Regions from separate parts of the Mesorhizobium sp. M9A.F.Ca.ET.002.03.1.2 genome, predicted to be linked through region 2. Evidence: predicted binding sites of a transcription regulator. Region 2 holds the regulator's gene; each other region holds the start of a gene.
The links. Region 2 encodes PhoB, which activates phosphate uptake and scavenging genes when phosphate is short. Its sites were predicted from a motif close to TGTCATNNANCTGTCAT; they were not measured.

Region 1 (5,680 bases), 1.4 Mb from region 2:
GAAGAGGGTTTCCTGCAGGATGTCCAGCGCAAGGCGTTGTTGCTGAAGCAGGGGCTGGCGGGTATCGCCGACGAATTTCCTGATGTCATCGGAGACATCAGGGGCACCGGCCTGATGCTCGGCCTGAAATGCGTCATGCCCAACACCAAGGTGAACGCGGCGTTGCGCGACCAGCATCTGCTGGCGGTTCCGGCCGGCGACAACGTCATTCGCCTGCTGCCTCCGCTCACCGTCACCGACGCCGAGATCCATGAGGCGCTCGACCGCATCCGCGCCGGCGCCCGGGGCTTGGCCGATGCCATCGCCGCGGCTGCCGCGAAGTAATCCTGGAACCAGCCCTGATGAACCTTCGCCATTTCACCGATCTTTCCGCCGTTTCCGAGGGCGATCTGCGCTTCATGCTGGACGATGCGGTCGTGCGAAAGGCGAGGCTCAAGGCTGGCGAGCGGACAAAACCGCTCGAAGGCAAGGTGCTGGCGATGATCTTCGACAAGCCGTCGACGCGCACGCGTGTGTCCTTCGACGTCGGCATGCGCCAGCTCGGCGGCGAGACCATCATGCTGACAGGCACCGAGATGCAGCTCGGCCGCTCCGAAACCATCGCCGACACGGCCAAGGTGCTGTCGCGCTATGTCGATGCGATCATGATCCGCACCACATCGCATGACCGGTTGCTGGAACTGACCGAGAACGCCACCGTTCCCGTCATCAATGGGCTGACAGACGATACCCATCCCTGCCAGCTGATGGCCGACATCATGACCTTCGAGGAGCATCGCGGTCCGGTTGCCGGCAAGACCATCGCCTGGACCGGTGACGGCAACAATGTGCTGCATTCCCTGCTGGAAGCCTCGGCACGATTTCGGTTCAATCTGAATGTGGCGGTGCCGGAAGGCAGCGAGCCGGCACAGAAGCATGTCGACTGGTCGAAGACGCATGGCGGCAAGTTGAACTTCACCCGCTCGCCCGAGGAGGCCGTTCACGAGGCCGATTGCGTCGTCACCGACTGCTGGGTGTCGATGGGCCAGGAACACCGTGCCCGCGGCCACAACGTCTTCTTGCCCTACCAGGTCAATGCGGCGCTGATGGCGAAGGCAAAGCCGGACGCATTGTTCATGCACTGCCTGCCGGCGCATCGCGGCGAGGAGGTCACCGACGAGGTCATCGACGGGCCGCATTCGGTGGTGTTCGACGAAGCCGAGAACCGGCTCCACGCCCAGAAGGCAGTTCTGGCCTGGTGTCTGGGCGCTTGATCCGGGCAACCTTGATCCGGCAACGCGTGATGCCTATCTCAGGCGCATCACGCAAATCGAGCGCGTTTCGACGCATGCGCCCCGGAGGGCGGCATGGCCGCGCCCCGGAGCTTTGTCATGTTGGAAACTCATCAGTTGGCTGAACATCAACCCAAACTTGGCGAATTCGGCTACGCCGGCGACGATCACGTCGTGCCCTTCGAGGTCGGCCCGCTCGACGTGCGCGGCCGTACTGTCCAACTCGGGCCGATGCTCGATGCGATCCTCAGCCGCCACGACTATCCCGAACCGGTCGCCCGCCTCCTCGCGGGAGCCTGCGTGCTGACGGTGCTGCTTGGCACCTCGCTCAAGTTCGAGGGCAAGTTCATCCTGCAGACCCGCACCGACGGGCCGGTCGACATGCTGGTCGCGGATTTTTCCACGCCGCATGCGCTGCGCGCCTATGCGCGCTTCGACGCCGACCGGCTTGGGGCCTTGACTGCTGCCGGCGAGACGTCGCAGCAGACGCTGCTCGGCAGTGGCGTCCTGGCGCTGACCATCGACCAGGGCGCCCACACGCAGCGCTATCAGGGCATCGTCCAGCTCGATGGCGAGACGCTGGAGGAGGCCGCGCGCACCTATTTCCGCCAGTCGGAACAGATTCCGACCGATCTCAGGCTTTCGGTGGCCAAGCTGTTGACACCTGGCGCCGGCGGCGCTCGCGAGCAGTGGCGCGCCGGCGGCATCCTGGCGCAATTCCTGCCGCAATCGCCGGAGCGTACGCGTGTGCCCGATCTTCCGGGCGGCGACGGGGATCCACGCGAGGAGATCCACGATCCGGCCGACAATTCCTGGCAGGAACTGCTGGCGTTGCTTGGCACCATCGAGCCGACCGAACTGATCGACCCGACGATTGGCGCCGAGCGGCTGCTTTACCGGCTGTTCCATGAGCAAGGTGTTCGCGTCTTCGGCGGCGTTCCGGTCGCCGACCAGTGCTCATGCTCCAGGGAGAAGATCCGCGGCATCCTCGAAGGCTTTTCCGCCGAGGAGATCAGCGACAGCACCGAGGATGGCGGCATTCACGTCGCCTGCGAATTCTGCTCGAAGCAATATGACTTCGACCCGGCGGAGTTTGCAGCGGCTCAATAACGAGCGTCAGTTCACCGTGCGCCGCGTGCCTGGCAGGTCCAGCGAAAAGGCGGGGATGGCGATGTCGAACATCTCACCCCGCTTGTTGCGCATCGTGTAGTGGCCGACCATGATGCCGGACGGCGTCGAGAGCGGGCAGCCGGACGTATATTGATAGCTGTCGCCGGGGTTGAGTTCGGGCTGGTCGCCGACAACGCCGGCGCCGCGCACTTCCTCGACCCGGCCGGTGCCGTCGGTGATGTGCCAGTAGCGTGACATCAACTGCACGAATTCGTCCGACTGGTTGTCGATCGTCACCTGGTAGCCCCAGACGTAACGGTTCTCCGACGGTTCCGAGCGATCCTCCAGATAGAACGGCCTGACCTGCACTTCGATGTTGCGCGTAACGGCGCTATACATGGGCTACTCCAAAGCAATACGAACGGGACTTTCGACGCTCTCCGTGGCTTGGTCAACGGGGTGCTTCCCGTCGTTGCCCGACCTCAAGGGCAGGTGCCGAAGAACAATGTCATTTAAGTGACACATGACAATGATGGTGTGCAGAGCCGGGCGACTCAGCATTCTGCCGAACTGCTGAAGACGGCCATCATGCGGCCGGTCTTTCCGGAGTGACCAGATATCGATGGAACTGACAGTCACAGCCGCCCTGCTTTCGACAGCCCTGCTTATTTCAAATCTCGCCAGCATCCTGCTCGCCTCGCTGAAGCTGAAGCGGCCAGGCAAGGTCGCGCCGCCTACCGGCAAGGCGCCGCCCGTGTCGATCGTCGTGCCGTCGCGCGGGGTCGAGCCGTTCACCGAAGAAACGCTTGCGCGCGCCTTTTCGCTCAACTGGCCGCGTTATGAACTCATCTTCTGCGTCGCCCATGCCGACGATCCGGTGGTCGACCTGATCACCAAGGCCATCGCCCGTTTTCCAGCCGTGCCGGCACGGTTGCTCGTAGGCGATGATCGCATCAGCGGCAATCCGAAACTCAACAATTGCGTCAAGGGCTGGCAAGCGGCGCGTCACAAATGGGTCGTTCTTGCCGATTCCAACGTCCTGATGCCGAAGGACTATGTTCAGCATCTGATGGCCGCATGGCAGCCGGACACCGGCCTTGTCTGCTCGACGCCGATCGGTTCGCGGCCGGACGGGTTCTGGGCGGAGGTCGAATGCGCTTTCCTCAACACGCTGCAGGCGCGCTGGCAATATGCCGGGGAGGCGCTCGGCCTCGGTTTCGCCCAGGGCAAGAGCATGTTGTGGAACAAGCCCTTGCTCGACGCCAATGGCGGTATCCGCGCGCTTGCCGCCGAGATTGCCGAGGATGCCGCTGCGACCAAGCTGGTCAATGGGCTCGGGCTGCGCGTCAATCTTGTCGCCTCGCCCTTCGAGCAGCCGCTCGGTTTGCGCACATTTAGCGAGATCTGGTCGCGCCAGGCCCGCTGGGCGCGCCTGCGCCGCGTCACCTTTCCGCTGTTCTTCGCGCCCGAAATCCTGGTCGGAGCGATGCCGCCGCTGGTGTTTGCGCTGGTTGCGGCGGCCGGCGCCGGCTTCAGCTTGCCGGCAACCGCCCTTGCCGTGCTGGTGGCTGCCTATCTCCCGGAATGCGCCCTGGCCTCGGACAAGGGCTGGCACCTGTCGCTGCGCATGATCCCGGCAATGATTATGCGAGACTTGATCCTGCCGGCGATATGGGCGCGTGGCTGGCTCGGCGGCGCCGTCGACTGGCGCGGCAACACGATGACCATTCCTACCAAGGCCGTTGCGGAGCTGGAAGAGACGCCGTCAGGCGCCTGAATGGCGCCGCCGATCAGGCGAGACGGCCGCTTATCCCTATCTGGCGGCTTTCAATGCCCGCTCGATGTCCTCGAGCAGGTCGTCGGTGTCTTCCAGGCCGACGGACAGCCTGAGCGTGCCTGGTCCGATGCCAAGTTCGGCGCGCGCCTCATCGCTGAGGTTCTTGTGCGTCGTCGTCGCCGGATGAGTGATCAGGCTCTTGGCGTCGCCGAGATTGTTGGAGATCAGCACGATATCCAGCGCGTTCTGGAAGGCGAAAGCCGCCTGCTTGCCGCCCTGGACATCGAGGCAGATCAGCGTCGAGCCGCCCGACATCTGCCTCTTGACGACGGCCGCCTGCGGGTGATCGTCGCGGCCGGGATAGATGACACGGGCAATCTCCGGCCGCTCGGCGAGGAAGTTCGCTATCCGGCCGGCACTTTCCGTCTGCTGGCGCACGCGCAGCGGCAGCGTTTCCAGGCCCTTCAGCAGCGTCCAGGCATTGAAGGGCGAGAGGCTGGGGCCGGTGTGACGGAAATAGTCGTGCAGGTTCTCGTCGATCCAATTCTTATCCGACAGGATGATGCCGCCAAGGCAGCGCCCCTGGCCGTCGATGTGCTTGGTCGCCGAATAGACGACGATATGGGCGCCGAGCTGCAACGGCTTCTGCTGCAAGGGCGTGGCGAAGACGTTGTCGACGATCAGCCGCGCGCCGATCGAATTGGCAAGCGAGGCGACAGCTGCGATGTCGACGACTTCCAGCGTCGGATTGGTCGGGCTTTCCAGGAAGAACAGCTTGGTGTTGGGCCTGACCGCCTTTTCCCAATTGGCGATGTCGGTGCCGTCGACCAGCGTCGCCTCGATGCCGTACCTCGGCGCCAGCGTCTCGATCACCCAGCGGCAGGAGCCGAACAGCGCGCGCGCCGCCACGATATGGTCGCCGGCCCTGGCGCTGCACAGCAACGCCGCCGTCACCGCCGCCATGCCGGATGCGGTGGCGCGGGCATCTTCGGCGCCTTCCAGCGCACACATGCGCTTTTCGAACATGTCGACCGTCGGATTGGCGTAGCGCGAATAGATGAAGCCCGGTTCCTCGCCCTTGAAGCGCGCTTCCGCCGCTTGCGCCGTCTCGTAGACATAGCCTTGGGTGAGATACATCGCCTCCGAGGTTTCGCCGAAGCCGGAACGCAGCGTTCCGCCATGCACGAGTGCCGTTTGAGGCTTCCAGTTACGCTTCTTGGTGCTCATCGCTTTTGTTCCAGACACAAAAAAACCGGCCGCGAAAGTCGCAACCGGTCCATACGGCCTTGCGGCCCGACGGTCCTTTAGCGACTTGTTTAACGTGGCTGCAAGCCGACCGGCCAAATCACCACGGGATAACGACCCTTTAGACCCGCACCGCGCTTGCGTCAATTGCCGGCTTGATTAAGAGGTTTGTACCAGCAGAGCGGAGTCAGACTTTGCGGCAGACAGGCATTCTTCCCGATCAGGATATTTCCGCGCTGTTCCAGTCGGGCGCGCTGAAGTCGCCGCGCGCGCTCGA
Region 2 (5,680 bases):
CCGATCACGCCTTCGACGGAGCCGACTGAAAGATCGATGTTGCGCATCACGATGACCAGCACCATCCCGGTCGCCATGATCGCGACCGAGGAGGTCTGCACCGACAGGTTCCAGAGATTGCGCGGCGTGAGGAAAAGCCCGCCCGACAGGAAGTGGATCCCAACCCAGATGACCAGCAGCGCGCCGACCATGCCGAGCATGCGTACATCGAGTTCGGTTGCCTTGAGGAACCGTCCGACGGCGCTGAGTTCGGATTCTCGCGCCCGGTCTTCGGCCGTTTTGGCGGCCGGTGGGTTGGATGCCGTGTCGGTCATGAAGTCCTCCCACCGGGTTGCCGTCTGGCGCGGATGCCGGAACACGATGCTATCGGCTTTCCCCAATCATTTGAAGCGGAAGTCATTTGAAGCGGAAAGCCTCTTGAAAAAACGCCGCGACCTGACAGCCGCGGCGTTCGTTTGCTTGCGAAGTGGTCGAGATCAGTTGCAGGCCGCAACGCTGCCGGCGGCGACGCCCGCGCAGACCGCGTCCTTCGTGATCCAGCCGGCGTCGATGACCACGTTGAGATTGTCCTTGGTGATGGCAATCGGCGTCAGGAACAGCGACTTGACGGCATTGCCGCCCGGAGTGGTGAAGTCCGTCACGCCCGCAATGTCGGTCATCTGCTTGCCGTCGGCAAGCTGCGAGGCGATCTCGGCAGCGTTCTTGCCGAGTTCGCGCGCGTCCTTCCACACCGATACGGTCTGTGTGCCGAGCGCGATGCGGTTCAGCGCTGCATGGTCGCCGTCCTGGCCCGACACCGGGACGGATCCGGCCAGGCCCTGCGCCGTCAGCGCGGCGACGACGCCACCGGCGGTGCCGTCATTGGCGGCAACCACCGCATCGACCTTGTTGTCGTTGGCGGTCAGGAACTGTTCCATGTTCTTCTGGGCGTTGGCGGGAAGCCAGCCGTCCGTATAGGCCTCGCCGACATTCTTGATCTTGCCGCTGTCGATGGCATCCTTGAGCACTTCCATAGAGCCGGCGAACAGAAAATCGGCATTCGGATCGGCCCCCGAGCCCTTGATGAAGACGTAATTGCCTTCCGGCGCTGCCTTGAACACTTCGCGGGCCTGCATACGGCCGACTTCCTGATTGTCGAAGGTCAGATAGAAGACATCCTTGTTCTCGATCAGCCGGTCATAGCCGACGACCGGAATGCCTTCGTCCAGCGCCTTCTGCACCGCTGGCCCAATGGCCGAGGCATCCTGCGCAAGGATGATCAGCGCGTTGGCGCCCTGCGAGATCAGGCTCTCGACATCGGTCAACTGCTTGCCGGGATTGGATTGCGCATCGGCGGAAATATACTTGTCGCCGGCGGCCTCGATCGCCGTCTTCATGGCGGCTTCGTCGGTCTTCCAACGCTCTTCCTGGAAGTTCGACCACGAAACGCCAATGACTTTGTCCTTCGCCTGTGCGGCCGACGTGAGCGTCAGCGACATGGCGGCCCCCGCCAGGATGGCGGCTGCGAATCTCTTCATGATATTCCTCCCTGCACCACGTGCGGCGCGACCAAACTGGCCCGAAGGCCGGCACAAAAGGCTCTATTTTTTCGGGCCTCGAAAAAATACTGATCCAACGCCGAAGCGCTGTCAACATCAATTCTGATGGATTTTGATGTCCCACCGGCGTTTTTTCGAGACTCGGAATAAATAATGACAGGGCTGTCGGCTTCTGCCAGTATTTGTCGGACATTGCCGACGGCTTCCGATCCACGAGCTGCCGCGGCGATAGGGAGGAAGCAAAAGAATGTCGGTCGGAATCCGCCACGACGATTTGCGCCGGCGCAACCGGGCGATGGTGATTTCGGCCGTGCGCCGGGCCGGTCATCCGTCGCGGACCGAGATCGCGGCGACCACCGGCCTCAGCCATTCGACCATATCGGCGATCTCTTCCGACCTGATCCAGGAGGGCATCCTGGCCGAGAGCAGGGCAAGCGAGACCGTTTCACTGAAACGCGGCCGGCCGCAGGTCGGCCTCAGCCTCAATCCGGAAGCGGCTGCGGTGCTGACCGTCGTGCTGTCGCTGAATTTCCTTTCGGTCGCCGTCATCGATTATGCCGGGCAAGTGGTCGCCGAGGAACAGCGCCGGCTGGACACGCTGACCATGTCGCGCGACGAGTTGATCGGCGAATGTGTCGCCATCGTCCGCCGCCGGCTCGAGGACCCCGACCTCGATGTCCAAAGCGTCGCCCGCATCGCGCTGGCGATTCAGGGCATCACCGATTCCCATGCGCGCGCCATGCTGTGGTCGCCGATCACACCGCAGACGAACATCGCCTTCGCCGACATTCTGGAAGACGAGTTCGGCATCCCGGCCACCATGGAGAACGACTGCAACATGATGGCCGTGGCGCTGCGCTGGCGCGACCCGGATCGTTACCGTGACGATTTCATCGCCATCCTGCTCTCGCACGGCATCGGTATGGGGCTGGTGCTGAAAGGCGAACTGTTCACCGGCACCCATTCCTCGGGCGGCGAATTCGGCCACATGATCCATCGCCCGGGCGGTGCGCTCTGCCGCTGCGGGCGGCGCGGCTGCGTCGAGGCCTATGCCGGCAACTACGCCATCTGGCGCAACGCAAGGCAGTTGAGCGAGAACGCCGAGCCGGTCGCCGATGTCAGCGACGCCGACATGCGGGCGCTGGCGGCCCGGGCGCGCGAGACGGACGGGCCGGAGCGCGAAGCCTACCGCAAGGCCGGCGAAGCGCTCGGCTTCGGGCTTGGCAGCCTGTTCGCGCTGATCGATCCGGCGCCGGTCGCCATGGTCGGCGCCAGCGCCGCCGCCTTCGACCTGATCGAGCCGGCCCTGCGCGAAGCCATCGCCCAGACCGCCGGCGGCCAGCATTCGGGTTCGATTTCCTTCGATACCGAGCCGAACGAGCTGCCGCTGATCCGCGAAGGCTGCGCCATGCGGGCGCTGAACTTCGTCGACCAGGAGATTTTCGCGCCGGGCGCGAACGGGAAGTCCGGCACGATCAGGAAGGACGTGGCCTGAGTTCGAAAGGCAAGGAACAAAGGCGGATTGCGACTTGGGGATGTGTTGGGATTCAGGCCAGGCCGCGCCGGAGTCGAAGACGGGCTCGAAGCGACCAGACTGGGTGGGTTCCGAGAACGGAACGTTCCGTTCAGGTACGTTAGTATCGGAAGCGCGGGAAGTCGCCGTTCGCAGGCCGGCATCACCTGAATATCAGCACATCCCTAGAGCGGTTCAACTTTTTGATAGAATCGCTGGTCCGCTCTAAGTATTTGTTTTTACGCAATTCCGGACGGAAAACCGCTACGCACTTTTCCTGGAATTGCTCTAGTCTTCCCTGATCGCATAGCCGGCGCCGCGGATGGTGCGGATGACATCGGGCATGCGACCATTGTTGACCGCCTTGCGCAGCCGGCCGACATGGACGTCCACCGTGCGTTCGTCGATGTAGATCGTCTCGCCCCAGACATTGTCGAGCAACTGGCTTCGCGAGAACACCCGCCCCGGGTGCCGCATCATGAATTCGAGCAGCCGGAACTCGGTCGGCCCGAGCCGGATCTCGCTCTTCTTGCGATAGACCCGGTGCGATTCGCGATCGAGCACGATGTCGCCGACCTTGAGAACGCTGGACAGCACTTCCGGCTTGGCGCGACGCAGCAGCGCCTTGACCCTGGCCATGAATTCCGGTGTCGAGAACGGCTTGACCAGATAGTCGTCCGCTCCGGTGGAAAGGCCGCGCACCCGGTCGCTCTCCTCGCCGCGCGCCGTCAGCATGATGATCGGCAGCCGCTCGGTTTCCGGACGCACCCGAAGACGCCGGCAAAGCTCGATGCCGGAAATCGCCGGCACCATCCAATCCAGCACCAGAAGGTCCGGCACGTTCTCCTGCAGCCGGATCTCGGCCTCGTCGCCGCGTGTCACGACCTCGACCTGGTAGCCTTCGGATTCCAGATTGTAGCGGAGGAGGACGCCCAGAGGCTCTTCATCCTCCACCACCATGATGCGCGGCGCGATCATCGGCCGGTTACCCCTGTCATGTCGCCGGCGCCGACATTGTCGTCTCGTCGAGCTTCGGGCGGTCCGCCGGCAATTGCTTCCCGGTCACGACATAGTAGGCGTTTTCGGCAATGTTGGTGACATGATCGCCGATACGCTCGAGATTTTTGGCGCAGAACAGAAGATGCGTGCAGGCGGTTATGTTGCGCGGATCCTCCATCATGTAGGTCAGGAGTTCGCGAAAAACCGCTGTGTATTTCACGTCGATCCTCTCGTCGGCGGCGCGCAGTTCTTTCAACGCATCGGCGTTGCGCGACACATAGTGCTCGACCACGCCGCGGAGCTGATCGAGAACGAGATCCGCCATGGCGTCGATACCGTGCGAGAGATTGCGTGGCGTGGCGCTCTGCCCGACGGCGCTGACCCGCTTGGCTATGTTCTTGGCCAGGTCGCCGATGCGCTCGAGATCGCCCGCCATGCGGATTGCACCGACCACGGCGCGCAGATCCTGCGCCATCGGCTGCCGCTTGGCGATCAGCGTGATCGCACTATCGTCGAGTTCGCGCTGCCGCGCATCCATGATCGTGTCGTCCGAGACGACGCGCTGCGCCATCGCATTGTCTGACGCAAGCAACGCGCGGATCGACGCCGCGACCATCGAAGCGGCGAGCTCGTCCATGTCGCGGAGCAGCCGGTCGATGTGCTCCAATTCCTCGTCGAAAGATGCGACGGTGTGTTCACCCATGATACTGTCCTCGTGTTCGAAATTCGCTGCCGGACCGCTCAACCGAACCGGCCGGTGATGTAGTCCTGGGTGCGTTTGTCGTCGGGGTTGGTGAACATCTTGTCGGTCGCGCCCTCCTCGACCAGATAGCCGAGGTGGAACATAGCCGTGCGCTGCGACACGCGCGCTGCCTGCTGCATCGAATGGGTGACGATGACGATCGTGTAGTTCTGGCGCAGTTCGTCGATCAGTTCCTCGACGCGGGCGGTGGCGATCGGGTCGAGCGCTGAACAGGGCTCGTCCATCAGGATCACCTCCGGCGACACCGCAATGGCGCGCGCGATGCACAGGCGCTGCTGCTGTCCGCCGGAGAGACCAGTGCCCGACTCGAGCAGGCGATCCTTGACCTCGTTGAACAGGCCGGCCTTCTTCAGGCTCGATTCGACGATGCCGTCCAACTCCGCCTTGCCCCTGGCCAGGCCGTGAATGCGTGGACCGTAGGCGACGTTTTCGTAGATCGACTTCGGAAACGGGTTCGGCTTCTGGAACACCATGCCGACGCGAGCTCTGAGCTCGACGACATCGATTTTCGGGTCGTAGATATCCTCGCTGTCAAGCGTAATCTTGCCGCTCACCCGCGCGATGTCGATCGTGTCGTTCATTCTGTTCAGGCAACGCAGGAAGGTCGACTTGCCGCAGCCCGATGGGCCGATCAACGCCGTCACCTGGTTCTCGCGGACATCGAGATCCACGTCGAACAGGGCTCGCTTCTCACCGTAATGAACGGAGACCTTTTCGCCCTTCATCTTGATCGAAAGTTCGTTGGCCCCGCTACTCAGTTTCTGTTCGACGCTGGCTTCCGTCATGATGTTCATTTCCTCTACTCCTTACCAGCGCCGCTCGAAGCGCCTGCGCAGTATCACCGCAATGGCATTCATGATGACCAAA
Region 3 (5,680 bases), 270 kb from region 2:
GCCGGCGGGGAACCGACTGGATCGAAGCATGAAAGCCGTCGTCTGCCGTTCGCCCGGTGATCTTGTTCTGGAAGAGCGCCCGGCGCCAGGCCCACCACCCTCCGGCTGGGCGCTGGTCGCGGTCAGCCATGTCGGCATCTGCGGCACCGACTATCACATCTTCGAGGGCAAGCATCCGTTCCTCGCCTATCCCCGCATCATGGGCCACGAGGTTTCCGGCACCGTGATCGAGGTTGGAGACGGCGTCGATCTCGCAATCGGCGAACCGGTGATCATCAACCCCTATCTCGCCTGCGGCAAATGCATCGCCTGCCGTCATGGCAAGCCGAATTGTTGCGTCAAGATCGAGGTGCTCGGCGTCTACCGCGACGGCGCCATGTGCGAACGGATCCTGGTGCCGGCGCAGAATCTCTATTCTGCCAACGGCCTGTCGCTGGCCGATGCCGCCGCCGTCGAATTCCTGGCGATCGGAGCGCATGCCGTGCGGCGCTCGCGGGCTGATCCCGGCGCGCGCACGCTGGTCATCGGCGCCGGGCCGATCGGGCTTGGTACAGCGCTGTTTGCCCGCATAGCCAGGCTCGATGTGACGCTGCTCGACATGAGTGCCGAGAGGCTGGGCTTCGCCGCAAGCGAACTCGGCTTCGCGACTCTCGACGGTTCGGAGGGATCGGCAACCGATCTGGTGCGGGACGCGACCGGCGACGAAGGCTTCGACGTGGTCTTCGACGCGACCGGCAACACCCAGTCCGTCCAGTCGGCCTTCGCCCATGTCGCGCATGGCGGGACGCTCGTCCTGGTCAGTGTCGTCAAGGACGACATCGTCTTTTCCGATCCCGAATTCCACAAGCGCGAGATGACGCTTGTCGGCAGCCGCAACGCCCTGCGCGCCGATTTCGACCATGTCGCTGTCTCGATCCGCGATGGTGTGGTGCCGCTGGCAAAGCTCGTCACCCATCGCACGACGCTTGGCGACACACCGCGCGACCTCGCCCGCTGGGCGCATGAGAAATCCGGCTTGATCAAGGCCGTCATCCAGGTTGGGTGAGACGCCGATTCTGACACGAAAATTCGGCGGTCGATAAGTGCGAACTTTGGCAGATCGCATGCTTTGGCGATTAGCCGAAACATCCATCGCTTCGTCATCCTATGACGAAGCAAGGAGCGAAGCGACGCGGCGCAGACATGGTATCCATGCCGTGACCTTGAAGTATCGCGACGGTGCAGAATTCTGCTTCGCTTCACCCCTCGACCAATGTTACGGCATGGATCCTAGGGTCTCCGCGACGTCGCTTCGCTCCTGCTTCGCCCAAGGATGACGACGTTAAAAGCTAATCGCTCGCCGACAATTTGAGTTCGACCCGCTCAGCCGGGAACCGCGTTTCGGCGAATTGGATCGGCTGGCCGTCCGGCGTGACATTGACGGCGACCGTGACCAGCACGATGGCGCCGGGCTGCAGATCGAGATCGGCGAGATCGGCGGCATCGGCATGGCGCGCCGACAACACCGTCGACTGCCTGAGATAATCGCTGACGCCGAAGCGCTCGAGAGAGGCGGTGATCGACCCCGTTTCGGCCATGGCAGCCTCGATGCCGGAAAAACGCCTGGCGTCAAACCAGCTCGTGGCGCGTGACACCAGCTGTCCGTCGGCTTCACCGCGCGCCTCCAGACGTATCACATCGGCCCCTATGGCAAGCTTCAAGGCATCGGCGACGCGACGGCTGGCTGGCTCGACCGTGGCTTCGAGCAACACGCTGCGACGCTCGGATGCCTGTCCTTGCAGACCGGTCGAAAAGCGCGTGCGCGTGCCGATCGGATAGGAAAGCCGCTTACGCGACAGCACGAAGGTGCCGCGCCCCTGTTCGGCCCTGAGCACGCCATCCTGCACAAGTGCTGCGATGGCGCTGCGCACCGTATGGCGGTTGACGCCATAGCGTTCGGCCAATGCGATTTCCGGCGGAAGCGCCGCATTCTCGGCGAAATCGCCGATCGCGATCGAATGCAGAATCTGGTCGGCGATCTGCCGCCACAGCGAGACGCCGCTGCGCCGCTCCAAGCTGCTGGCAATCTGCTGCCCGATCATACGTTGCCCCCGGGGACTTTTCGCCCCTGTCATCCATCCGTCATGGACAGGCATTAGGGAATAGGCATAATTTGTATAATTGTCTAAATCAATAGACAAATTTGCAGCAAAAAGGAAAGGCGGCCATGCGAGGACAGGAAGCGCGCGATCAGGCTGAGCGCAAGGCCGTCATGGCGACGCTGGCGCAATCGACCGGCGACGATATCGTGCGCCTCTGGAACGAAGCCGGCCTGCCTTCGGAAGCGGAACTCCTACGCGGGCCAGAAACCGGCCTGGTCACCGTGCGTGGCCGCATCGGCGGCGGCGGCGCGCCCTTCAATGTCGGCGAGGCGACGGTCACCCGCGCCACCGTCCGGCTTGCATCTGGGCAGGTCGGCCACTGCTACGCCCTCGGCCGCGACAAGCAAAAGGCGAAGCTGGCGGCGATCGCCGACGCGCTCTGGCAGGACCCCAACCATCGTAACGAGGTCGAGACCAAACTCATCGCGCCCCTTCAGACGGCACAAGCCAGCGCACGTGAACGGCGGCGCGCCGAGACGGCGGCAACGAAGGTCGATTTCTTCACCATGGTACGCGGAGAAGACTGATGGATATCGCAACGCAAGCGATCGAGGGCGGCTTTGCCGATCCGGTGTTCGACGCGCAGACGGTGTTCCGCGCCGTGATGGACGCGATGGCGCGGCCAGGCGCCCTGCAGCCCCTGCCGGTCTTCGCCCGCCCGCCGGCGCCGCTGTCGGCAACCGTAGGCGCCATCGCGCTGGCGCTGTGCGACAACGACACGCCGCTCTGGCTCGACCCCGTTTTGCAGGCTCCAGCAGCGGTGAAATCCTGGCTTGGCTTCCACACCGGCGCGCCACTCGCCAATACGCCGGCCGACGCGCATTTCGCGCTGATCGCAGCACCTGCCGAAATGATGGCGCTCGACGGCTTTTCACAAGGCACCCAGGACTATCCCGACCGCTCCACGACGCTGATCCTGCAAATCGGCGATCTTGTTTCAGGTGCCCCTCTGCTGCTCGAAGGTCCCGGCATCGAAACGAGTGCAACCATAGCGCCGGCGCAGATGCCGCGCCATTTCGTCGAACAGTGGAAGCAGAACAACCAGCGCTTTCCGCGTGGCGTCGACATCGTCCTCGCCACCCCCGACGGCGTTACTTGCCTGCCGCGCACGACGTGCATCAAGACGATGGAGGCGTGATATGTATGTCGCAGTTAAAGGCGGCGAAGCGGCCATTGCCAACGCCCATGCCCTGCTCGCCGACCGCCGGCGCGGCGACCGCTCGGTGCCGGCGCTTCGCCTCGACCAGATCGTCGAGCAACTGGCGCTCGGCGTCGACCGGGTGATGAGCGAAGGTTCGCTCTACGACCGTGAATTGGCGGCGCTCGCCATCGTCCAGGCACGCGGCGATATGATCGAGGCGATCTTCCTGATCCGCGCCTATCGCACGACGCTGCCACGCTTCGGCTACACCAGGGCGATCGACACCGGCGCGATGCTGGTCGAGCGGCGCGTGTCGGCAACCTACAAGGATCTGCCCGGCGGCCAGTTGCTCGGCCCCACTTTCGACTACACCCACCGGCTGCTCGATCCCGAGCTTGCCGCGGGCGGCGATGTCGCCGAGCCGCTGCAGCGTGCAAGCGAGGCGGAGGCCATGCCGCGCGTCTCGGCGATCCTTGCCCGCGAAGGCCTGATCGAGCCGGACGGCGACATGCCCGGGGACCATGTTCCCGGCGACATCACCCGCGAGCCGCTGGAATTCCCGATGGCGCGCGATATCCGCCTGCAGGCGCTGTCGCGCGGCGACGAGGGCTTTTTGCTGGCGCTCGGCTACTCCACCCAGCGCGGCTACGCCCGCAACCATCCCTTCGTCGGCGAGGTCCGCATCGGCGAGGTCGAGCTGGAACTGGACGTGCCGGAACTGCCGTTTGCCGTGCCGCTCGGCAGCGTGCGCGTCACCGAGTGCCAGATGGTCAACCAGTTCAAGGGCTCGGCCAAGGCGCCGCCGCAATTCACCCGCGGCTACGGCCTCGTCTTCGGCCAGAGCGAGCGCAAGGCGATGGCCATGGCGCTGTGCGACCGGGCGCTGCGCGCCTCGGAATTCGGTGAGGATGTCGTCGCCGCCGCGCAGGACGAGGAGTTCGTCATCTCGCATTCCGACAATGTCCAGGCGACCGGCTTCGTCGAGCATTTGAAGCTGCCGCATTATGTAGACTTCCAGGCCGAGCTCGACCTGGTGCGCCGCATGCGCGCCGAGCACGACGCCCGCGAAAACGCCGGCAAGGCCGAGGAGAAAAGGGAGGCAGCCGAATGATTTCAGCCGTCTCCATCACCTTGACCGTTGGAATGGCTGCTATGCCCATCATAGCCGGTGCTGCTGCCATCCTGTCCGTTGGAAAAGAAGTCATTCCCCGAACCGTCTCTTGGTCCGGACAACCTCTTAGGGCGAAGGAAAAAGATGACAGTGCCGACGAATACAAGCGTCAGGATGCCAACGTGCAACCATCCGGCAGGGGTCATTTGAGTTTGGCCCGGTTCCCGCATCTTGGAAACCGGTCCAATAGCACAGCACGGATGTGATCACCATGACCGACATCGCCACCTACAACTTCGCCTATCTCGACGAGCAGACCAAGCGGATGATCCGCCGGGCTATCCTCAAGGGCATCGCCATTCCCGGCTATCAGGTGCCGTTCGCCTCGCGCGAAATGCCGATGCCCTATGGCTGGGGGACCGGCGGCGTCCAGGTGACCGCTTCGATCATCGGCCCGGACGACGTGCTGAAGGTCATCGACCAGGGCGCCGACGACACCACCAATGCCGTTTCGATCCGCGCTTTTTTCAAGAAGGTCGCCAATGTAGCCGTAACCACAGAGACGGCGAAGGCGACCATCATCCAGACCCGCCATCGCATCCCCGAGCATCCGCTGACATCGGGCCAGGTGCTGGTCTATCAGGTGCCGATCCCCGAGCCGCTGCGCTTCCTCGAGCCGCGCGAGACCGAGACGCGCAAGATGCACGCGCTGGAGGAATACGGCCTCATGCATGTGAAGCTTTACGAGGACATTGCCAAGTACGGCCGCATCGCCACCACCTACGCCTACCCGGTAAAGGTCGAGGGCCGCTATGTGATGGACCCTTCGCCGACGCCGAAATTCGACAATCCGAAGATGCACAATTCGCCGGCTTTGCAACTGTTCGGCGCCGGCCGCGAGAAGCGTATCTACGCGGTGCCGCCCTTCACCGAGGTGGTCAGCCTCGACTTCGAGGACCATCCGTTCGAGGTGCAGACCTTCGACCAGCCCTGCGCCCTGTGCGCGGCCGAGAACGTCTATCTCGACGAGGTCATCCTCGACGATCATGGCGGCCACATGTTCGTCTGCTCCGACACCGATCATTGCGAGAAGCGGCGCCAAGAAGGCCATCGCGGTCATCTCGCACCTGAGACGATGGAGCCAGCGCAATGACCGACGAACCACTGCTGCGCGTCAGCGCGCTCTCCAAGTTCTACGGCTCGCGCGTTGGCTGCGAGAACGTCACCTTCGACCTGTGGCCCGGTGAGGTTCTGGCGGTGGTCGGTGAGTCCGGTTCCGGCAAGACG
Region 4 (5,680 bases), 3.2 Mb from region 2:
CATCGCAATCTCGCTGTTTTCCGGATCGCTGTAGGGACGGTTTTCGTCCCACTCCATGCCGAGCGTCATCGTCAACGCATTTCCGATCGTGATCTTCGAGCGGGCAGCATCGGAGGCAAGGTCGGGATATTCCGGGAACTGGGCGAAGAGCGGCGCGTCGGGCGGCGGCACCAGCCCCTTGTCGAGCGCAATGCCGTAGAGCAGGCCGACGATGCTCTTCGTCACCGAACGGAGATCGTGGAGCGTGCCGGCGTCGAACGCGACCCGCCCGATCTGACGCCCCCATTCCTCATCATTGCCCTCGGCATAGTGCTGGAGGAACACCTCTTCAGAGCGGGCGGTGAGAACGACATGCAGGTCACGCAGCAAGCCGGACTCGATGCCGGCAACAAGCTTGCGGTGGATTGCAGGATCAAAACCGAGCGCCTCCGCTTTATCGCCGGTCGGGGATGACGACAGAGGCTCCTGTGCGATGGCCATAGATTTACACTCCGTGTTTGCCCACCGTCGCGAAACTTCAAGCGACAATCCGCCCCCTGGGCCGGCTGCTCACTTCACCGACACGCTCGGGCCGCCCTCGACCGCCAGCACCAGCCGGCGATTGGTGACCCTCGCCAGTTGCGCCATGCGCCCGGCAGGCCGCTCGCCGTAAAGATCGGCCAGTGGCGCCGGCAGCACCAGCGCTAGCACGCCATTGCCGCGATTCTCCCATTTCAGCCGCGGCATGACGCCCGGCATCGCCGCCGTCAGCAGGTAGACGACGCGCATCACCGCGGCCAGCGCGCGGGCGCGTTCGAGGTAGCGCGGCGTCGCCAGTCCCCGGATTTCCGGAGCGGCTTCGTTGAACAGGCCCTCGTGGCGAAACAGACTGACAAGCGCCAGGAAGGCGCGCCCGGGATGGTCGACGCCGATGAAGGAGGCATGGGCGATGATGTTGAGCGACTGCTTGCCGCGATATTCGGGATGCGCGCGCCAGCCGATGTCGGCAAGCAGGCAGGCGGCCCGGCGATAGCGCGTCTCGTCATCGGTTTCGTCGATGCCGAAGGCGGCAAAGGTCTTGCCCGTCCATTCGACAAGCTCCTGCGCGTGGGTGACCGAGCGCGAGCGAAGCCGGGCGAGTTCCTCCGCGGCCGAGATCAGCGGATCTGCCTTCTGCTCGGCGGCGTCGAGCAGCGAATAGAGAAAGCCCTCGCGCACGCCCAGCGCCGAGACGATGATCTTGGACGGCTGCATCGCCGCCATGATCTCCTGCAGCACGATGGCGCCATAAGGCAGCAGCGAGCGGCGGTTCTTCGAAACGCCTTCGATACCTCTCACCTTCTCGATCTCGCCCTTGGCCACCTGCTTGAGGAAATTCGCAGCGCTGTCGATGCCGATCTCGTAGTGGTGCATGACGCTCAGCGGATATCTGGTCATTTCCATGTGCAGCCGAGCGAGGTTTCGCCAGGTGCCGCCGACCGCATAGAACGGCCTGCCCCGCCCGCCTTTCAGAAGCTTTGCCCGCGCCAGTTCGTCGCGCGCTATCTTTGCCGCCTGGGGCAGTGAATTCCTGGCCATGTCCTGCAGACGCAGGCCGCCCAGCGGCAGCGTGATGCCGTCGCCGATCGCCTCGCCGTCGACGTCGACCAGTTCGAGGCTGCCGCCGCCGAGGTCGCCGGCGATGCCGTTGGCCGGATGGAAGCCGGAAATGACGCCGAGCGCGGAATAATGCGCTTCCTGTCGTCCGCTCAGCACCTGGACTTCGGTCTTGAGCACGTCTTCGGCGCGGTGGATGAAATCGGGGCCGTTGACCGCCTCGCGGGCGGCGGCGGTCGCCAGCACATACATATGCTCGGCGCCAGCCTGATTGGAGAGCGCGCGGAAACGGCGAAACTCCTCCATCGAGCGCGTCACCGCCTCGGGGTCGAGCTTCCCGGTCGAAACGATGCCGCGGCCGAGGCCAGCCAGCATCTTTTCGTTGAACAGCGTGGTCGGCGAGCGCGCCAACCCCTCGTAGACGACAAGACGGATCGAGTTCGACCCGATGTCGATGATGGACAGCGGTCGGCGGTCCTGAAGCCGGCCCTGGGACGTTGAAATCATCAGCCGGACGCTGCGCCGTTTTTCTTGCGGCGCTTGAACTGCGCGATGCGCTTGGGCGCATGCGATTTCAGCGCATCACCCCGTCCGGAAAGGCTCGGATTGGTCATGAAATATTCCTGCGCGTTGAACGGTTCCTCGCCCTCCTCAAGCACGGCGCGCCGGGAGGTTCCGTCAGCCAATACGTCGAAACTTTGCTGGTTGTCCATGATGTTGCCCAGCATGATCTGGCCGAGAACCTGTTCATGCACAGTTGGATTGGTGATCGGCACCATGGTTTCGACACGGCGGTCGAGGTTGCGCGGCATCAGGTCGGCCGACGAGATGTAGACGACCGCCTCGTCCGACGGCAGTCCATGGCCGTTGCCGAAACAATAGATGCGGCTGTGTTCGAGGAAGCGGCCGACGATCGACTTGACCCTTATGTTCTCCGACAGGCCCGGCACCTGGGGCCTCAGGCAGCAGATGCCGCGCACGACGAGATCGATCTCGACGCCGGCGTGGCTCGCGTCATAGAGCGCGTCGATGATGATCGGATCGACCAGCGAATTCATCTTCATCCAGATGCGCGCCGGCCTGCCCTCCAGCGCATGGGTAACCTCGTTCGAAATGTGCTTGAGGATGCGTTTGCGCAGCGTGAAGGGCGAGATGGCCAGCCGCATCTCCTCGGTCGGCTCGGCATAGCCGGTGATGAAGTTGAACAGCTGGGCGACATCGCGGGCGATCGTCGGATCGGTGGTGAAGAAGGACAGGTCGGTGTAGATGCGCGCGGTGACCGGGTGGTAGTTGCCGGTGCCCAGATGCACGTAGTTGCGCAGCTTGCCGTCCTCGCGCCGCACCACCAGCGACATTTTCGCGTGGGTCTTCAGTTCGAGGAAGCCGAAAACGACCTGCACGCCGGCGCGCTCGAGGTCGCGCGCCCAGCGGATGTTGGCCTCCTCGTCGAAACGCGCCTTGAGCTCGACCAGCGCCGTCACCGACTTGCCGGCCTCCGCCGCGTCGACCAAAGCGCGTACGATCGGGCTGTCGTTGGAGGTGCGATAGAGCGTCTGCTTGATCGCCACCACTTCCGGGTCGGCCATTGCCTGGCGCAGGAACTGCACCACCACGTCAAAGGATTCGTAGGGGTGATGAACGATGATGTCCTTCTCGCGGATGGCGGCGAAACAGTCACCGCCATGCTCGCGGATGCGCTCGGGAAAGCGCGGATTATAGGGCGTGAACTTGAGATCATCGCGAGCGACGGCGACGATCTCGGAAATCTGGCTGAGCGCCAGCGGACCGGTGAGCACGCTGATGCGGCTCGACGACACCCCAAGCTCGCCGGCGACGAACTCGCGCAGTTCAGCCGGCATCAGCATGTCGAACTCGATGCGGATGACCGAGCCGCGGCGGCGGCGCTTCAGCGCCGTCTCGAACAGGCGCACGAGATCCTCGGACTCTTCCTCGACCTCGATATCACTGTCGCGGATGATGCGGAACGTGCCGGAGCCCTTGACCTCATAGCCGGGGAACAGCTTGCCGATGTAGAGGCCGACCGCCTCTTCCAGCGGGATGAAGCGGACATGTTGCTTGCGGTCCGGCAAGCGGATGAAGCGCTTCAGCGCTACCGGTAGACGCAACAGCGCGCTCATCTCCTCGCCATTCTTGCGATGGCGCAGTTGCAGGGCCATCGAGAAGCCGAGATTGGGAATGAACGGGAACGGATGTGCCGGGTCGATCGACAGCGGCGTGAGCACCGGAAACACCTGCTCCTGGAAATGATCCTCAAGCCAGGCCTTCTCGTCCTTGGTCAGCGCATCGCGGCTGACGCTCTCGATGCCTTCCTTGTCGAGCAGCAGCATCAGCGCGGAAAGACTTTTCTGCTGGTCCTCCTGCAAACGCTCGACCTCGCGCAGCAACTGTTCCAGCTGTTGTTCGGGGGTGCGGCCGTCCGGGCTCTTCAGCGTGATGCCTTCGCGAACCTGGCCGGCGAGGCCGGCGACGCGGACCATGAAGAACTCATCGAGATTGGCGGCCGATATCGACAGGAAGCGGACACGCTCGAGCAGCGGGTGATTGGCGTTCAGCGACTCCTCGAGGACGCGGCGGTTGAATTGCAGCCAGGAAAACTCGCGGTTGACGAAGCGGTCCGGGTTCCCGCCTTCGGGGCTCGCCACCTCGACAGTGGTGAATTCGCTCTGCACTGGCTTTAATTGGTTCATCATTCCTGCTCGTTCCCACCCGCTACCGGCCGGAGCGCCGCACGTCCTTTCGGACGCGCAAGGGACGCGGGGCCCATTCTGAAGCTACTCACGATCCCTGCCGAAAACCCGTTTTCGGTTTTCGGGGCCATGCCTTAACCGGCTTAACTTATCCTCTGACAGGCTTTTGCGACAGTTTCATTTCATCGATCTTGCAAAGAGACGGGTTATGATCCAGATGCAGATAGAGACTGCAGCGCCGCGCGTCCTGCTGGATGCGCAACGGACGCCGCAGAATTCCAAACTGCGCATGACCTTGAAAATGTCGATTTCGAGATCATGCGTGAGCTAAAGGAGACGACGATGGCAGGCGGTTCCATTCCCCATTTCCAGAACGATGCGGGCTATCCGGCGATCGACATCGGCGTCAGGGAATTCATGTGCACCGGCGCCAACCCGCCTTTCGACCATCCGCACGTATTTCTCGACATGGGCGACGACAATGAAAAGGTCTGCCCCTACTGCTCGACGCTTTATCGCTATTCGCCAAAGCTGAAGGCGATGGAAACGCAGCCCGCAGGGTGCCTGTATATCGGCCAGGCCGCTTGACGCACGCATGGACGATACGCGGTCCCGGCAGGTCGTCATCGCCGGAGCCGGCATTGCCGGGCTGACCGCGGCGCTGGCATTTTCCGAGCGCGGCTATCTGGTGCGGCTGTTCGAGCAGGTACAGCACCTCGAAGCGGCCGGCGCCGGCATCCAGCTCTCACCCAACGCTACGCGCATCCTTCGCCAGCTCGGCGTGCTCGACCGGCTGTTGCCGGCGGCGGTGCGGCCGGAGGCGATCGTGCTCAAAGACGCCGCCACGCTGCGCGAGCTGGCGCGGGTACCGCTTGGCGAAGCAGCTGAAAAGCGCTGGCAGGCGCCCTATCTCGTCGCTCATCGGGCTGATCTGCAAGACGCGCTGATGGCGCGCCTTACGGAACAGCCCGACATCAGCCTCGTCACCGGCGCGCGCGTCGGCGGCATCGTCACAGGACCGCGCCATATCACGGCAGCGGCCGAGATTGCCGGCAAGACCGTCGAGGCGAGCGGCTTTCTGCTGATCGGGGCCGACGGCGTCTGGTCGACGATCCGCGGCCTCGACCCTTCCGGCAGGAACGGGTCGGGCACGAACGGGGTCTCCGCCTCCGGCAAAGCTTCGAGCCGGTTTTCGGGCGAACTTGCGTGGCGCGCCACGATCGGCGCCGACAGTGCCGCGGGAGAGACCTTTGCGGCGGTCGGCGCCGCCAATTGCGTGACCGCCTTCCTGCATCCCGGCTTCCACCTTGTCGCCTATCCAGTCAGCGGTGGCACCGCTTTCAACCTGGTCGCCTTCACCAGGGGCGAGATCATCGCCGAGGGCTGGTCGGGCCATG

Region 1: the regulator PhoB is predicted to act here: its motif matches at 2,888-2,904, upstream of EJ066_RS11405 (ceramide glucosyltransferase).
Region 3: the regulator PhoB is predicted to act here: its motif matches at 2,109-2,125, upstream of phnF (phosphonate metabolism transcriptional regulator PhnF).
Region 4: the regulator PhoB is predicted to act here: its motif matches at 4,452-4,468, upstream of EJ066_RS19530 (RNA degradosome polyphosphate kinase).

Annotation. Positions count from the first base shown of each region.
Region 1 is NZ_CP034443.1:2,313,852-2,319,531, forward strand. Features, by position in the region: gene EJ066_RS11385 (aspartate aminotransferase family protein) at 1-324, shown strand, start outside; gene argF (ornithine carbamoyltransferase) at 342-1,253, shown strand; gene EJ066_RS11395 (Hsp33 family molecular chaperone) at 1,347-2,381, shown strand; gene apaG (Co2+/Mg2+ efflux protein ApaG) at 2,388-2,780, opposite strand; gene EJ066_RS11405 (ceramide glucosyltransferase) at 3,004-4,158, shown strand; gene EJ066_RS11410 (O-succinylhomoserine sulfhydrylase) at 4,195-5,385, opposite strand; SAM riboswitch at 5,443-5,520, opposite strand; gene EJ066_RS11415 (2'-deoxycytidine 5'-triphosphate deaminase) at 5,598-5,680, shown strand, end outside.
Region 2 is NZ_CP034443.1:873,762-879,441, forward strand. Features, by position in the region: gene EJ066_RS04360 (sugar ABC transporter permease) at 1-314, opposite strand, end outside; gene xylF (D-xylose ABC transporter substrate-binding protein) at 477-1,517, opposite strand; gene EJ066_RS04370 (ROK family protein) at 1,786-3,033, shown strand; gene phoB (phosphate regulon transcriptional regulator PhoB) at 3,340-4,029, opposite strand; gene phoU (phosphate signaling complex protein PhoU) at 4,046-4,753, opposite strand; gene pstB (phosphate ABC transporter ATP-binding protein PstB) at 4,792-5,607, opposite strand; gene pstA (phosphate ABC transporter permease PstA) at 5,620-5,680, opposite strand, start outside.
Region 3 is NZ_CP034443.1:605,577-611,256, forward strand. Features, by position in the region: gene EJ066_RS02990 (zinc-binding alcohol dehydrogenase family protein) at 29-1,045, shown strand; gene phnF (phosphonate metabolism transcriptional regulator PhnF) at 1,329-2,081, opposite strand; gene phnG (phosphonate C-P lyase system protein PhnG) at 2,207-2,668, shown strand; gene phnH (phosphonate C-P lyase system protein PhnH) at 2,668-3,279, shown strand; gene EJ066_RS03010 (carbon-phosphorus lyase complex subunit PhnI) at 3,281-4,393, shown strand; gene EJ066_RS03015 (hypothetical protein) at 4,390-4,659, shown strand; gene EJ066_RS03020 (alpha-D-ribose 1-methylphosphonate 5-phosphate C-P-lyase PhnJ) at 4,665-5,546, shown strand; gene phnK (phosphonate C-P lyase system protein PhnK) at 5,543-5,680, shown strand, end outside.
Region 4 is NZ_CP034443.1:4,066,745-4,072,424, reverse strand. Features, by position in the region: gene EJ066_RS19540 (serine hydrolase) at 1-480, opposite strand, end outside; gene ppx (exopolyphosphatase) at 550-2,082, opposite strand; gene EJ066_RS19530 (RNA degradosome polyphosphate kinase) at 2,082-4,283, opposite strand; gene EJ066_RS19525 (zinc-finger domain-containing protein) at 4,626-4,871, shown strand; gene EJ066_RS19520 (FAD-dependent monooxygenase) at 4,879-5,680, shown strand, end outside.